DNA from 3 places in the Pseudomonas sp. GQ91 genome. Region 1 is predicted to be linked to each of the others. Evidence: predicted binding sites of a transcription regulator. Region 1 holds the regulator's gene; each other region holds the start of a gene.
The links. The regulator FliA, encoded in region 1, starts transcription of late flagellar genes. The targets are predictions, from matches to a motif close to CTAAAGTTTNNNNNNNNNNNGCCGNTAA.

Region 1 (5,443 bases):
TTTCGATCTTCTCTTTCAAGGCCAATGCTGTGAATGGCTTGACCACGTAACCATTGACCCCGGCCTGGGCGGCTTCGATGATCTGTTCGCGCTTGGCTTCGGCGGTCACCATCAACACCGGGAGGCCACGCAGTTTTTCATCCGCGCGCACATGGCGCAGCAACTCGATACCGGTCATGCCTGGCATGTTCCAGTCGGTTACCAGAAAGTCGATACTGCCGCTGTTGAGAATCGGAATCGCCGTAAGACCGTCGTCCGCCTCGACCGTGTTAGTGAACCCAAGGTCACGCAACAGGTTTTTTATGATCCGCCGCATCGTTGAGAAGTCATCAACGATGAGGATTTTCATGTTCTTGTCCAATTCGACCTCCAAGCAGTCTTAAACGCGTCCAGCACCTGGCCGCGCCATATCATTCAACAGGCATTACACAAAAAGGACTGCAGGGGTCGCACCACGGGCCGCTCCCGCCCAGGCCAAGCGCCCGGACGGTAACGTTCACAGTGTCCCCACACTGCCTGTCAGCGCGCGCGCCACTCTCCCAAACGCCCCCGCAAACGGGCCGCGCATTGGCTGTGCAATTGGCTGACCCGCGATTCGCTGACACCCAGGACCTCACCGATTTCCTTGAGGTTCAGCTCTTCGTCGTAGTACAGCGCCAACACCAGCCGCTCACGCTCCGGCAGATTGGCGATTGCATCCGCCAACGCACTCTGGAAACGCTCATCTTCCAGATCGCGCGACGGTTCGAGATGACCACTCGCGCCGTCCTCGTGCAGCCCTTCATGCTCGCCATCCTGTAACAGGTCGTCGAAACTGAACAAGCGGCTGCCCAAGGTATCGTTCAAAATCCCGTAGTAATCGTCGAGACTCAATTGGAGTTCGGCCGCAACTTCATGATCTTTAGCGTCACGACCGGTTTTTGCTTCAATTGAGCGAATTGCGTCACTCACCATCCGAGTATTGCGGTGTACCGAACGCGGCGCCCAATCCCCCTTACGCACTTCATCGAGCATTGCGCCACGGATGCGAATCCCCGCATACGTCTCGAAACTCGCGCCTTTGCTCGCGTCGTACTTGGTCGACACCTCGAGCAGGCCGATCATGCCCGCCTGGATCAGGTCTTCGACCTGGACGCTGGCGGGCAGGCGTGCCAGCAGGTGATAGGCAATGCGCTTGACCAGAGGCGCATAGCGCTCGATCAACTCGCCCTGACTGTCACGTGCCGAATTCTTGTAAAGGTTGTAGCCGCTTGATGTCATAGCACCGGTCCTGCGCTCGTCTGATGCACCAATCGCTCGACGAAAAACTCCAGATGCCCCCGAGGATTGGCGGGCAGTGGCCAGGTATCGACCTTCTGGGCGATAGCCTTGAACGCCAACGCGCATTTGGAACGAGGGAACGCTTCATAGACTGCACGCTGCTTTTGCACAGCCTTGCGCACACACTCGTCATAGGGCACTGCGCCGACGTATTGTAAGGCGACATCGAGGAAACGATCCGTGACCTTGGTCAACTTGGCGAACAGGTTGCGCCCTTCTTGCGGGCTCTGGGCCATGTTCGCCAAGACCCGGAAACGGTTCATGCCGTAGTCACGGTTGAGCAGCTTGATCAGTGCATAAGCGTCGGTGATCGAGGTCGGCTCGTCGCACACCACCAGCAACACTTCCTGGGCTGCACGCACGAAGCTGACCACCGACTCGCCGATCCCGGCGGCGGTGTCGATCACCAGTACGTCGAGATTGTCGCCGATATCACTGAAGGCCTGGATCAGGCCGGCATGCTGCGCCGGACTCAGATGAACCATGCTCTGGGTGCCCGAGGCGGCCGGTACGATGCGAATCCCGCCAGGCCCCTGCAACAGCACATCGCGCAGCTCACAGCGGCCCTCAATGACATCAGCCAGGGTATGTTTGGGCGTCAGTCCCAGCAGAACGTCGACGTTCGCCAGCCCCAGGTCGGCATCCAGCAGCATGACGCGGCGGCCAAGCTCTGCCAGGGCCAGGGACAAATTCACTGACACGTTAGTCTTGCCGACGCCACCTTTGCCGCCGGTCACCGCGATCACCTGTACGGGATGCATGCTGCCCATGTGCTTTCTTTACCTTGTCTTGCTTAGACGCAGGCTACATAAGGTGGTCGCGCTAACCGCTTGCTGACCATCGATGTAGGTACATTTCACTATGTTCATATAGCCCTCAGCCGACCCGTTTGGCCGGACTGTGGTAGAGGTCAGCGAACATGTCGGCCATCGCTTCCTCGCTCGGTTCTTCCTGCATTTGCACGCTGACGGCCCGGCTGACCAACTGATGGCGGCGCGGCAGATGCAAATCATCTGGAATCCGCGGCCCGTCGGTCAGGTAGGCGACCGGCAATGCATGACTGATGGCCAGGCTCAACACTTCGCCAAGACTAGCTGTTTCATCGAGTTTAGTCAGAATGCAGCCCGCCAGCCCACAACGTTTGTAGCTGTGGTAGGCAGCAGTCAGAACCTGTTTTTGGCTGGTGGTTGCAAGGACCAGGTAATTTCTTGACTTGATTCCGCGCCCGGCCAGGCTTTCCAGCTGCATGCGCAAGGCCGGATCGCTGGCTTGCAGGCCGGCCGTATCGATCAACACGACGCGCTTGCGCAGCAGCGGATCAAGTGCGTTGGCCAGCGATTGGCCCGGATCGACATGGGTCACGGGCACATTGAGGATGCGTCCCAGGGTCTTGAGCTGCTCCTGGGCGCCAATCCGATAGCTGTCCATGCTCACCAGCGCGATGTTGTGCGCGCCGTACTTGAGCACATAACGCGCTGCCAGTTTGGCCAGCGTGGTGGTCTTGCCCATGCCGGCAGGACCCACCATGGCAATCACGCCACCCTCTTCCAGGGGTTCGATTTCCGGAGTGACGATCATCCGCGCCAGATGCGCCAGGAGCATGCGCCAGGCCTGGCGAGGCTCTTCAATGCCGGTGGTGAGTTCCAGCAGGTCGCGGGACAACGGGCCGGACAGGCCAATGCGTTGCAGGCGACGCCAGAGGTTGGCTTGTTGCGGCTTGCTGCCCTGCAACTGGTTCCAGGCCAGGGAGCCCAACTGGACTTCCAGCAGCTCGCGCAGGCCATTGAGCTCAAAGCGCATCGAGTCGAAAACCCGCTGGTCGACCGCGGCTGCCGGCGCTGGCGCCGCAGGACGTGGCGGCTCGACAAAAGTCGGTTCCACCAACGGCTCGGCCGCGGTCAGTGGCAAACCGGCGAACAATTGGCGATTGGTGGTCGCATCGCTGTCGCCGCGCATGCTCAACTCGGCCTGGGCCGAGACAATACGCGAGGCCGTCTTGCGCAGCTCGTCTTCCAGCTCCATGTTCGGCACACGCGGCGTCAGCGCCGAGGGTGTGTAATCCAGGGCAGCCGTCAGCTCGACACCGCCGGCAATACGCCGGTTACCGATAATCGCAGCATCGGCGCCCAGCTCATCACGAACCAGTTTCATGGCCTGACGCATATCGGCGGCGAAAAAACGCTTCACTTGCATAACCCACTACCTCAGCCGTTGGGCCCTACTGTCGCGACGATAGTCACTTGCTTATTGTCAGGAATTTCCTGGTAAGCCAAAACGTGCAAATTCGGTACTGCCAGACGTCCAAACCGCGACAACATCGCCCGAACCGGGCCGGCCACCAGCAAAATCACCGGTTGGCCCTGCATTTCCTGGCGCTGCGCGGCGTCAATTAACGAACGCTGCAGTTTTTCAGCCATGCTTGGCTCCAGCAGAACGCCCTCTTCCTGGCCTTGTCCTGCCTTCTGAATACTATTGAGCAATATTTGTTCCAACCTTGGTTCCAAGGTGATCACAGGCAGCTCGGAGTCAAGCCCTACAATGCTTTGGACGATGGCACGCGACAATCCGACGCGCACCGCGGCCACCAGAGCGGCGGTATCTTGACTCTTGGCGGCGTTGTTGGCGATAGCTTCGGCAATGCTGCGAATGTCCCTTACCGGCACCTGCTCGGCCAGCAACGCTTGCAGCACTTTGAGCAACTGCGACAACGACAACACGCCCGGCACCAGCTCTTCGGCGAGTTTTGGCGAAGCCTTGGCCAGCAATTGCATGAGTTGCTGGACTTCTTCGTGACCAATCAGCTCGTGGGAGTGTTTGTAGAGAATCTGGTTGAGGTGAGTCGCGACCACCGTACTGGCGTCCACCACGGTGTAACCCAACGACTGCGCCTGGCTGCGCTGGCTGACTTCGATCCACACCGCCTCCAGGCCAAAAGCCGGATCTTTGGCGGTAATGCCACTGAGGCTGCCAAACACCTGGCCGGGGTTGATCGCCAGCTCGCGGTCCGGATAGATCTCCGCTTCCGCCAGGGTCACGCCCATCAAGGTCAGGCGGTACGCGCTGGGAGCCAGGTCAAGGTTGTCGCGAATGTGTACGGTGGGCATCAGAAAGCCCAGGTCCTGGGACAGCTTCTTGCGCACACCCTTGATCCGCGCCAGCAATTGGCCGCCCTGGTTACGGTCTACCAGGGGAATCAGGCGATAGCCCACTTCCAGGCCGATCATGTCGATCGGAGTGACATCATCCCAGCCAAGCTCCTTGGTTTCCTGGGCACGGGCCGGCGACGGCAGCAATTCCTGCTGGCGCTCCACTTCCTGCAAGGCCTGGACCTTGACCGCGTTCTGCTTTTTCCAGAACAGATACGCACCGCCCGCCGCCAACGCCGCCATGGTCAGGAACGACACGTGGGGCATGCCCGGCACAATGCCCATGATCGCCATGATGCCGGCGGCCACGGCCAGGGCCTTGGGCGAGGAAAACATCTGACGGTTGATCTGCTTGCCCATGTCCTCGGAGCCGGACGCACGGGTCACCATGATCGCCGCGGCGGTGGACAACAGCAGTGATGGCAATTGCGCCACCAAACCGTCACCGATGGTCAGCAAGGCGTACACCTTGCCCGCGTCGCCGAAAGTCATGCCGTGCTGGAAGATACCGACCGCAATACCGCCAATCAGGTTGATAAACAGAATCAGCAGGCCGGCAATCGCATCGCCGCGCACGAATTTGCTGGCACCGTCCATGGAACCGTAGAACTCGGCCTCCTGGGCCACTTCGGTCCGACGTGCCTTGGCTTGGTTCTGGTCGATCAGCCCGGCGTTGAGGTCGGCGTCGATCGCCATTTGCTTGCCGGGCATCGCGTCAAGGGTGAAACGCGCGCTCACCTCGGAAATACGCCCGGCGCCCTTGGTGACCACCACGAAGTTGATGATCATCAGGATCGCGAACACCACGACACCAACCACGTAGTTACCGCCGATCACCACCTCGCCAAACGCCTGGATCACCTTACCCGCCGCGGCGTGACCGTCCTGGCCGTTGAGCATCACCACCCGCGTGGACGCCACGTTAAGGGCCAGGCGCAACAGCGTGGCAACCAGCAAGATGGTCGGGAACACCGCAA
Region 2 (5,443 bases), on a different contig from region 1:
CAGCGTTGACCATTAATCCACGGAAAATAATGCCGCTCTGGCTGGAAACAAAGTTGGCCCCGCTCAACGCGCCATAGTTCGCCGCCATCCCACCCACGATCAAGCTCATGCCGGTGCGCTCACAGAGGAGCAACGTGATAGGCGCCATAAAGGCCAGTACCGTGTAGTAACCCGCCCCCATCGCCGAAATGGCTGTCGCGGTGAAAAACACGGCGAATGGCAACAGCTGTGGCATGGTGCGGCAGCGATAGATCAAATGCTCGGCCAGTTTCTCGAGCGTGCCGTTGACCGTGGCGAAGCTGTAAAACAGGCAGACCGAGAAGATGATAAAAAAGATCTTCAGCGGCCACATGCCAATGACCTCGGAGGGGCTGAGGCCCATGCCGAAACAACCGATCAGGTAGGAAAAAGCGATGGCGAACAGACCAATGTTGATTTTGGTCTTGTAACCCAGGGCGACGGCGACAACGATTGCCGTGACGACGAGCAGGCTCATCATGATGGAAGTCCTATTGTTGTTATTGATTGTTTAGCGGGAAACGTCGAAGCCGAACAGCTTCGCCGGGTTATCCATCAGTACTTGGTCGCGCTCAGCCGCATCCGGCAGCAGTTCCTTGATGAAAGCGACTTGCCGGACATAGTCCGTCTGCTGTTCAAATTGGGTGTTAGGCCAATCGCTGCCCCAAAGCAGCCGCTGGATGCCGCCGCTCGCTTCACGGATCTGTGCCAGCACCCCGGCTGCCTGGGCAAGATCGCACTGGCTGCGGTAGGCCGCGGACAGTTTGAGCCAGACGCGCTCGTCTGCGAGCAATTGCAGAAAGGCCTTATGGGTGGGTTTTTCGCTATCAATGCCGCCACTCGGCAGGCCGAAGTGATCGATCACCACGCTGACGCCACACGCCTTGATGGCCGGCACAATCAGCGCTACGTCATCGATACCGCGCTGAATCTCGACCTGCCAGCCTCGCACCGCCAGGCGCTTGAACAACGCGAGCCAGGCCGGACTGCTGTAATCCATCAGCGTCTTACCGATAAGGTTCAGGCGGATCCCCACCACACCGGCCTCGGCCAATTCGTCCAACTGCGCCTCGCTGACATCGACATCGACAACTGCCACGGCACGCAGGCGCTGGGGATAACGGCGTAACGCATCCAGCATGAAATGATTGTCGGTCCCGAGAAAACTCGGCTGGATCAGCACGCCGTGCGACAGGCCGTTGCGATCAAGATGATCCAGGTAGTGCTCCACCAAGGCATCGTAATGCGGGCTGTAGCGACGGCTGGCAACCATCGGCAGGTCCTGGCGGAAGATGTGCGCGTGCGTATCCACGCCGCGGGGGCTGAGCGAGTCAATACGGGTCATGAACAGATAACCTGGGTCGATTGTTGTGGTGGCTGACAACGTGTTGCATTCGCAACCCGTCCCGAAAGACGTTGCGACGACGTGTTGCCACTTTTTTGTACAGACATTTAGTCATATATATGAATTTATGACCATATATCCAGCGATGGATATCTGTCAAACCCGTTGTTGGTGATAAAGTGATCCCGCCTGCCTGAACGGATTGCCTCTGTAATGAATACCGCGACACTTGGATACGACGAGCGACTGCCGCTCTATCAGCGCCTACGGGAAGAAATGCTTGCCAAGATTGCCGCCGGCGAATGGTCCCCCGGCGCGCCCATTCCCACGGAAGCCGAGCTGACCAAGTTATACGGCGTGGCAATCGGCACGGTGCGCAAGGCGGTGGATACCCTGGTGAATGAAGGCTTGTTGTTGCGCAGTCAGGGCCGCGGCACCTTTGTTCGCCGGCCCAATTTCGATGCCTCGTTGGCGCGTTTTTTTCGACAGGTCAATACCAGCGGCGGGCGTGAAATACCCACCAGCCGCATCCTCAGCAAGACGCTGCACACCCCGTCGCCAACGGTGGCTGGCGCCTTAAGGCTGGAGGACGGTGAGCAGGTGTTGCGTATGGAGCGCCTGCGGATGGTCGAGGGGCGCACGCTGTTTTATGAAGAAATCTGGCTTTCGGCCACACGCTTCAGCGCACTGCTGGACCTCGACTCCGAGCATTTCGGCGCCCTGCTCTACCCCTTATATGAAACGCAGTGCGGCCAATGCATCGCCTCGGCGAGCGAGACCCTCACGGTTGGCGAAGCCGACCCCGCCATCGCGCACATGCTGTCGATTGCCGAAGGTTCCCCGGTCGTGACCATTGAACGCACCGCGTCCGGGTATGACCGAAGCCCCCTGGAATACCGAATCTCCCGCGCCGCGGGTGAGGGGTTTCGGTATCAGATCGATATCTCCTGAGCGCGCAGAAACTCATCAATCAACGACACGACCTGCTGCTGGATCAACTCACGTGGACGAGCGGCGTCGCCATCCCGGCAAATCATGCCGTCGCCCGGCGAGCTGTCTTCGATCAGCGCCTGCCCGCCAGGTTTGCACACCGACATAAAGCTGAAGTGGCTGGCATCGCCGATCTCGACGTAGCGCGTCGATGCCCGGGGCAAGCGTTTGGTCAAATTGCCAGACTCCAACTCAGCAGGCAGCTCTACGGATGGCGCACCTGCAGCAATCACCAATATCGGTACGGGTATTGCCGCAAGACTTTCATCGGTAAACCCGCGAGACAGCCCCAAATCCAATGAAACAATGGCGGTGACGCGTTTATCGCTTAAATCCGCAGCCAACCGGGCCTTCGATGCCGATGTGCCCGCGGGATTGATTTGCTGGTAAACCGTGCAACTGCTCAATTGCGGGTGAGCGCTGCAATCCTGGGCAAAACGTTCGGGATCGAAACGTGCGCCGGCGATTTCCAGGGCAGTCCAGCCACCCAGTGAATGCCCGACCACGGCAACCCGGTGCTTCGCGACCATGCCAAATTGCTTCGGCTGAGCCATGACCGCGTCAATGGCCCGGCGCAGATCCGCGGGCCGTTGCCACAACTGTGCGGCGGCTTCAGGACGACGATCGCGGCTTGTCGTGCCGGGATGGTTCACCGCCGCGACAATATAACCATTGCGAGCCAACGCGCTGGCCAGCCACGTCTGATTACTCCAGTTCCCCCCAAAACCGTGGGACAGCACCACCAGTGGATGCTCGCCGGCAGCCGGTGGTGCGTGGCTCACGGCCGAGGCACTGACAAACACTGGATTATCGGCAATCACCTGCGCCGCGGCAGTGGTTGCAGCCGGGTACCAGACGACCATCTCCAGAGGACGTTCATTGTGCAGATCGCTCAATGATGAAGCCTGGAAGCCAACGGGGCTGGTTTCAGCGAACGCGTTCGCGCTCAGGCAGATCAACAGCAGTGCGCGCAGAGTGGTTTTCAATGTCTGTATCTTCCTTGTTCAGGCCCATGTGCCGATCCGGAAGATCGTCGTACAGGCCGCGTTGGTGATCCTGGGAGCGGCAACAGTAGCCGATTATTTCTGATCAGATAAGCGGGCTACTGGAAATCGTCTACCCACTCCAATAGCTGTCTCTAAAGTCTCTTCCGGGGATGCCGATAACCGCTTTGCGTCACTGAATCCAATAAAAACCAAGAACAACCGATTCGCTCCACCCTGCCCCCTTCGCTAGAGTCCAGCTCGACCACATGGAGTAAGTGTGAATGGTCACCCGTACGCGTTTTTTCGAGCACTACCGCAAGGCCGACCGCATCATGCTGGCGCTGGTCTGGCTGATGTTCCTGTTCTCCTTCGGCCTGGCTTTCTGGCACGACACCTTTATTCAGTCCGCGCTCGTCGGCGGCAGCACCAGCGTAGTGCTAACCCTGTTGTACCGCGCCATCGGCGGCACCCGTCCGATGCGCTGCGCCCTGGGCGTTGGCCTGATGATCATGGCAGCCTTGCATATCAACCAGGCGCAGGGCGTGATCGAAGCGCACTTCGGCATTTTTGCGCTGCTGGCGGTACTGACGTTTTATCGCGACTGGCTACCGATCCTGGTGGCGGCGCTGACGATCGCGGTGCACCACGTGGTGTTTCACGCACTGCAACATCAAGGTTTTCCGGTATTCGTGATGCAGCATCACGGCGGTTGGGGCATGATATTCGTGCACGCCTTCTACGTGGTGATGGAGACCATCGCCCTGCTCTACCTTGCGGTACATGCCCAGAGCGAGGCGGTTGAAAGCCAGGAAATACTCGAGAAAATGCTCGCCGTTACCACGCAACTCACGGTCGAGACCGCCAAGGGTAATCAGAGCCCGCTGCATGTGTCCCTTGCGCAGCGTTTCGATCACTTTCTGCAGCAGATCACCGGCCTGATCCAGGGCGTCGCGCGCGACTCTCACGGCCTCGGCCAACTGGGTCAGGAACTGGCCAGCGCCAGCGGCACCCTGGAAAAAGGCGCCCGCCACCAACTGGCCGAAATTACCCAGATGACCGACTCCATGCAGCGCATGGAAGATGCCATGGGGCACATCACCGTGCACGTCGAACACGCCGTCGAACATGCCGGCCAAGCTACCCAGCAAATCCTGCGCGGCCAGGAAAGCGTCGGCCGTGCCCAGCACGAAATCACCCAGCTGGCCTCACGGCTCAAAGGCACCAACCAGACCGTCCAAGGCCTGGCAGTGCAAGCCGAACAGATCGGCTCCGTGCTGGAAGTGATCAGCAGCATTGCCAACCAGACCAACCTGCTGGCCCTCAACGCCGCCATCGAAGCCGCCCGCGCCGGCGAACAAGGCCGCGGCTTCGCGGTGGTCGCCGACGAAGTCCGCAGCCTGGCCCAACGCACCGCCGCCTCCACCCAGGAAATCAAAACCATCATCGAAGGCCTGCAACAAGGCAGCCGCGAAGCCGTTGAAGCCATGCACGACAGCCGCCAGGGCGTGGAGCGCTGTGTGGAAGACAGTCAACTGGCAGTCGAAATGCTCAAGGCCGTGGGCAACGACATCTCGCAGATCGACCAGTTGAATGGGCGGATTGTGACGACGACCCGGGAGCAGAGCGCGGCGAACCTGGAGATTGTCGGGCGGTTGCAATCGGTGCAGAGCATTGCACAGAGCACGGCGGAGGATGTGGAAATGCTGGCGCGCAGCAGCGAGCGGTTGCCGCCGATAGCGGTGCGCCTGGATGCGTTGGGCAAGAGGTTTCATCAGTGAACCTGGAGAGAAGCACTGACACCCGCCGTTTTTTCGATGCCCCTCGCACACCACTCCTCGAGTGCGCTGGGCGAGTGAGCGTCTATGGCGAGATAAAAGCTGTCAGTTCCTCGGACGTACCGGTGGGAAACGCTTCTTTCAAGTAGTCGAGAAATACAGACACACGGGCGCTCAACAGGCGCCTCGATGGATAGAGCGTCCAGAGCGCGACTTCCGGCCCGTCGACATCGCCCCAATGCACCAACGTCCCGTCGCGCAGATCACCCGCTACCAATGAAACGGGAAGGCGCCCAGCACCGACCCCGACTCGGACGGCATCGCGGACC
Region 3 (5,443 bases), on a different contig from region 1:
GCATGCGTGGGTCGCTGCGTATCTCGGCAGTGAGAGTGTAGCCGTCCATTTCCGGCATCTCGATGTCGGAAATCATCATCAAGAATTCTTCTTCCGGCTTCTTGCCCTCATCCACCAGCTTGCGCAGATAATCCAGCGCCTGGCGACCATCATTGAGTGCCACCACTTCCACGCCGACCGTCTGCAGGCAACGGGACACCTGCTTGCGCGCCACCGATGAATCGTCGACCGTCAGCACCCGCAGCGAAACCGCCTTGTGTGCCGTCTCGGCATCCACCACACCCACCGAAATGGCTTCCGAGGTCGGTGCAACTTCAGCCAGGATTTTTTCCACGTCGATGATTTCCACCAACTGGTTGTCAACCCGCGTCACCGCCGTGAGGTAATGATCACGTCCGGTGCCCTTGGGTGGCGGATGAATCTCTTCCCAGTTCATGTTGACGATGCGCTCCACCGAACGCACCAGGAACCCCTGGGTCTTGGTGTTGTACTCGGTGATGATCACGAACGGACTGCCCCGATCCTGCAAACCAACCGAACCCGTTGCCATGGAAAGATCAAGAATCGGAATCGTCGAGCCGCGAATATTGGCCACGCCACACACTACAGGGCTGGACTTGGGCATTATTGTCAGCTTGGGACATTGCAACACCTCCCGCACCTTGAAGACATTGATGCCATAGAGCTGATTGCCATCAAGCCGAAACAGCAATAACTCCAGGCGATTCTGCCCTACCAGCTGTGTGCGCTGGTTTACTGAATCCATTACACCTGCCATGCACAGACTCCTACGCTACAAAATCTACGGATACGACGCGTACCCAACACTAAACGGCACGAGCTTTGCTATTTATTGGCCATGGACATCAAAACGACAGTTTCCCGACACCTTGGCTCATCCCGTCACCGCAGATTGCTCTGCGCCTGGGTGGCGTTGCTCGCCTTGTGCGCGGGGCAACAGGTTCGAGCCGACAACGTCACCTTGCCTGATGTACTTATCGGCGTCACCCAGGGCTTTCTTGAGTTCACTGTAGAAGATTATCTCGCGACCACCCAGACACCGGGGCGCTACGAGATCGAAGTCAAACAGTTGGACCCTCGCCTGCGCATGCCAATGTGCGACAAGGAATTGACAGCCACCCTCGAAAGCCCCGCCCAGCCGATTGGCCGGGTCACCGTGCGGGTGCGCTGTGACGGCGCCTCGCCCTGGACCGTGTTCGTGCCCGCTCAGGTCCGGCTGTTTCGTGAAGTAGTCACCGTCACCCGCCCACTTAAACGCACGGGAATCATTGGTTTTGCAGACGTCGCCCTGCGTGAACGAGACATCAGCCAGATCAACCAGGGCTATCTCACCTCGCTGGACCAGGCTATCGGCCAGAAACTGACCCGACCAATGGTCACCGACCAAGTCATCACCCTGGTGCACATGGAACAGGCCGAAGTGATACGCAAGGGGGATCAGGTGGTCATTTCCGCCAGCAGCGGCGGCCTGAGCGTCAAGATGCCGGGCGAAGCCCTGGCGAATGGCGGGATGAGCGAACAGATCAGGGTCAAGAACCTCAACTCCAAACGCGTGATCAAGGCCCGGGTGACCGCTCCCGGCCAAGTGGAGGTCGCGCTATAGATCACTGGCGTAGGACGCTGGCTTTTCCTACACTGTGCACTGAATTTCATTGCACGTAGGTTTATTGTCAATCGAGCCTAAAGTTTGTCCGGGTATGGCCGAAAACATGGCAAGCGTCCAAATACCCAGAGGTTTTTTTAACATGGTCATTGATTTCAATCGTTTGAATAACGCTCCGGCGTTGTCCGGCAATACGCGCACCAGCGGTGCCAAGGACAGCGTCGAGGCCAAGTCCCAACCTGCGCCCGCCCCGGCCGAACAAGCCGACGCCAGCAAAAGTGGGGAATCTGTCCACCTGAGCAATGAGGCTCAACAGTTGCAGAAGGTCACTGACTCGCTGCGCCACCAACCCGTTGTCAATGAAGCCCGCGTGGCCGAATTGAAACAGGCGATTGCCGATGGCAGCTATAAAGTCGACAGCAACCGTGTAGCCAGCAAACTGCTTAACTTCGAAGCCGAGCGCTAGGCAAAGGCCTGCGCCAGGCTTTTGGACGCTTAAAACCCAAGGCCAGCCATGCACGACGAAAATTTGTTGCAACTGATCATTGAAGACCTTGCTCCCGCACAACGCTTGCTCGAGCTGCTTCAAGAAGAGTCCCTGGCCCTGCATGGCCGGGATATGCGGCTGCTGGAAGATATCCTGGCACGCAAGCAATCGCTGATCGTCCTGCTTGAACAACACGGCAAGAAACGCAGCCAGATTCTTCTCAGCCTCGGGCTGACGGCCGATCACAGCGGCCTGCAACAGTTGGCGAGCCATTCGTCGGTCGGTGAGCAGTTGCGCACCCAGAGCGAAACACTCAACCAGTTGCTGCTCAGTTGCCAGGAAGCCAACACGCTTAACGGCCAGTCCATCCAGATTCAACAAGCCACCACCGCAAACCAGCTGCGCATCCTCCATGGCGGCGAACCTCCGGCCTTGTATAACGCCCAGGGCTCCACCTCGCGACTGGTCAAGCCCAGCACTCTCAGTCAAGCCTGACACCGGTTTACCACGCGCCCTATCAAGGCGCGCAACATGCTGGCAAAATGCCAACTCTTGCGTGTAGTCGTATTTTGCCTGGAGATGGAAGAACCGTGCTCAACACCCTCAACGCGGATGATGCTCCGCAGCCGCCCAAGGTCCTCACCACACCTCTGGAAATTGCCGGGACCTTGCGACTGCTGCAAGAGAGCAATGATCCTCTGATCATTACCTTCCACGAGCGCAGCCAGCGTTTCCAGAGCTACCTGGTGCACATCGACCGCGACAGCAAGGCGCTGAGCCTGGACGAAATGATCCCGCGGGACGGTGAGCGCTATCTTGAGAATGGCGAAGCGTTTCGCGTGGAAGGTTTTCACGAAGGTGTCCGGGTGGCCTGGGAAAGTAAAGGCAACCTGACCATCAGCGAGAAAGACGGCCATCGCACGTATCAAGGCAGCATGCCCGATGAGGTGGTTTACCATCAGCGGCGCAATGCCTTCCGCGCAGCGTTGAAACTGGCGCAATTGATCAATGTCGAACTGGGCGGCGAGAAACTCAAAGCCGCCGTCAACGGCAAACTGCTGGATATTTCCGCTACGGGTTGCAAGCTGCGCTTTGAGGGCGATATCTCCCAGCGCCTGCAATTGGGCCAGGTCTATGACCGTTTTATCGCCGCCCTGCCCTTCGGCAACATGACCACCGCTGTGGAGTTGCGTTACCTGCACTTCGAAGAAAAGATCGACACCACCTTTGCCGGCGTACGCTTCCACAACATGAGCGGCCTGGTGCAGCGGCAGGTGGAGCGCTTTGTCTACCAACTGCAACGTGAAGCGCGGCGGTTTGATAAAGACGACGATTTTTAAGCACTGAACCGCAGTAGAAAAAACGGGCAGCTCCTTTCGGAACTGCCCGTTTTCGGTTTCAGGGGCGCGCCCTGCTCAAGTCATGCGGATGCTCGTCCGGGTCCAGCGGCTCCTGCGAGCCATCCTCGGCGGACGACTGCTGCGCAACGACCTCGGCGTCAGGCTCAGGCTCAGATTCGGGCTCAGTCTCCGTCGCAGTCGTCTGCATTTGATCCTGCACCACCTGCTCGTCGACCCGCGGATCAAGCGCGGCCACCAGGGGCGAGCTGGACATACTGTCGGGCATGGCCACGTGATGCAGCGGGGCATCGTCTACCTGATGCAGGTTGGTCACCGCTTTAGGCCGAATGCGCCAGACCAGAATCAATGCGCACAGACTGAAAAACGCGTAGAGCATCTGGCTGCCGAACAGCTTCATGACCACCCCGGCCAACAGCGGCCCGATACTCGCGCCGACACCGTAAGTCACCAGCAACATGGCGGTCAGCGATACGCGGCGATCGCCCTCGACGTGGTCGTTGGAGAATGCAACCGCCAGCGGGTAAAGACAGAACTGCACCAGCGAACACAAAAACCCTACGATAAACAGCACTTCCAAGGGCACCTGGCTCATGATCGCCAACGGCAAGGCCACGACCGCCAGGCTCAAGGCGAAGCAGCGAATCAATAGCGCACGGTCATAGCGATCCGAAAGCCAACCCAATGGCCACTGCACCACCAATCCGGCGAAAATACAGCTACCCATGAACAGACCGACCTGTTCAGTGGTCAGCCCCTGCTGGGACGCATACAGCGGTGCCAGGCCGTAGAACGAGCCGACAATCAGCCCCGCGCCCAGCACCGTGCTGAGCGACTGCGGCACCCGCTTGATAAAGAAGCGCGGTTCCATCGGCGCCGGATGCAAGGGCGCCGGGTGAATACGCCGAGTCATGGCGACCGGCACCAGGCACAGGGCAAAACACAGTGCGACCAGCATCAGCAGCTCAAGCCCCAGCTCAGGGTGCATGACCAGGATCAACTGGCCCAATACCAGGCCCAGATAGGAGGCGATCATATAGCCACTGAACACCAAGCCTCGCTGGTTGGCATCCGCCTGCTCATTGAGCCAGCTCTCGATGACCATGTATTGGCACATCATGCCCAAGCCGACAATAACCCGCAGCACGATCCAGGCCGACAACCAGTCGACCAACCCATGGCCCAGCACAGCTGCGCCGACAATCCCGGCACACGTGGCGTAGGCACGAATATGGCCGACCCGGGCAATCAGCCGGTGGCCGATCTTGCCGCCCAGGACCAGGCCAAAATAGTTGGCCGCCATCAACGCACCGACCCACAGACTGTCGACATTATCGGCCGCCAGGCGCAAGGCCAGGTAAGTGCTGAGCAGACCAGAGCCAATCAGCATCATTAATGAGGCGAAGTAAAGGGCTCGAAAAGATTTCCAGATTTGGCGCATCGGCGTTCCGAGCGGCTCCTTGCAGTGAGGTGTCAGGCTCTCTATACGATAGCCTGATAACGAAAAGCGTCATGAAACCCGGGCACCAGAACACAGCAATACCAAGGTCTGTTTAATCCGACAAGCAGCTCAACGCCGGGATCTTCGAAGCCTGAAGCCTTCGATGAACACGTCGCGCAACAGTTCCCTTGCCTTTCCGCTTTATCAGACGCTCACGGGCAGGAGACAAGGTACACGCCGACGACAATATATCTCGCCAATCAGGCCACCGGCACCGACTGAAAGGCACGGGCACAAAAAACCCCGCCTGAAACTCCCAGGCGGGGCCTTATCGATCACCTCGGGTCGAGGCCGCCAATGCTGGCGGGCAGCTAAGAGCCTTTTCCAGCCTGTTTATGCCGGGATGCTCGTTGTATCCAGCCCCAACCCAGGCCCAGCGCGGCCGCAGCGGCCGAAGCACAGAGGACGCTCAACTTTGCCGCCGAGAGCAAACTGGCATCGTCAAACGCCAGCGCGGCGATAAAAATCGACAT

Region 2: the regulator FliA is predicted to act here: its motif matches at 3,492-3,519, upstream of AC6CIA_RS21985 (methyl-accepting chemotaxis protein).
Region 3: the regulator FliA is predicted to act here: its motif matches at 1,702-1,729, upstream of flgM (flagellar biosynthesis anti-sigma factor FlgM).

Annotation. Positions count from the first base shown of each region.
Region 1 is NZ_JCAXED010000008.1:91,327-96,769, reverse strand. It holds gene AC6CIA_RS13805 (chemotaxis response regulator CheY) at 1-349, opposite strand, end outside; gene fliA (RNA polymerase sigma factor FliA) at 520-1,260, opposite strand; gene fleN (flagellar synthesis regulator FleN) at 1,257-2,090, opposite strand; gene flhF (flagellar biosynthesis GTPase FlhF) at 2,197-3,513, opposite strand; gene flhA (flagellar biosynthesis protein FlhA) at 3,525-5,443, opposite strand, start outside.
Region 2 is NZ_JCAXED010000016.1:31,536-36,978, reverse strand. It holds gene AC6CIA_RS22005 (SLC13 family permease) at 1-499, opposite strand, end outside; gene AC6CIA_RS22000 (amidohydrolase family protein) at 530-1,363, opposite strand; gene AC6CIA_RS21995 (GntR family transcriptional regulator) at 1,577-2,314, shown strand; gene AC6CIA_RS21990 (alpha/beta hydrolase family protein) at 2,296-3,339, opposite strand; gene AC6CIA_RS21985 (methyl-accepting chemotaxis protein) at 3,621-5,117, shown strand; gene AC6CIA_RS21980 (LysR family transcriptional regulator) at 5,200-5,443, opposite strand, start outside.
Region 3 is NZ_JCAXED010000024.1:30,116-35,558, forward strand. It holds gene AC6CIA_RS25480 (chemotaxis protein CheV) at 1-778, opposite strand, end outside; gene flgA (flagellar basal body P-ring formation chaperone FlgA) at 860-1,624, shown strand; gene flgM (flagellar biosynthesis anti-sigma factor FlgM) at 1,767-2,090, shown strand; gene AC6CIA_RS25495 (flagella synthesis protein FlgN) at 2,139-2,606, shown strand; gene AC6CIA_RS25500 (flagellar brake protein) at 2,702-3,451, shown strand; gene AC6CIA_RS25505 (MFS transporter) at 3,510-4,910, opposite strand; gene nhaA (Na+/H+ antiporter NhaA) at 5,282-5,443, opposite strand, start outside.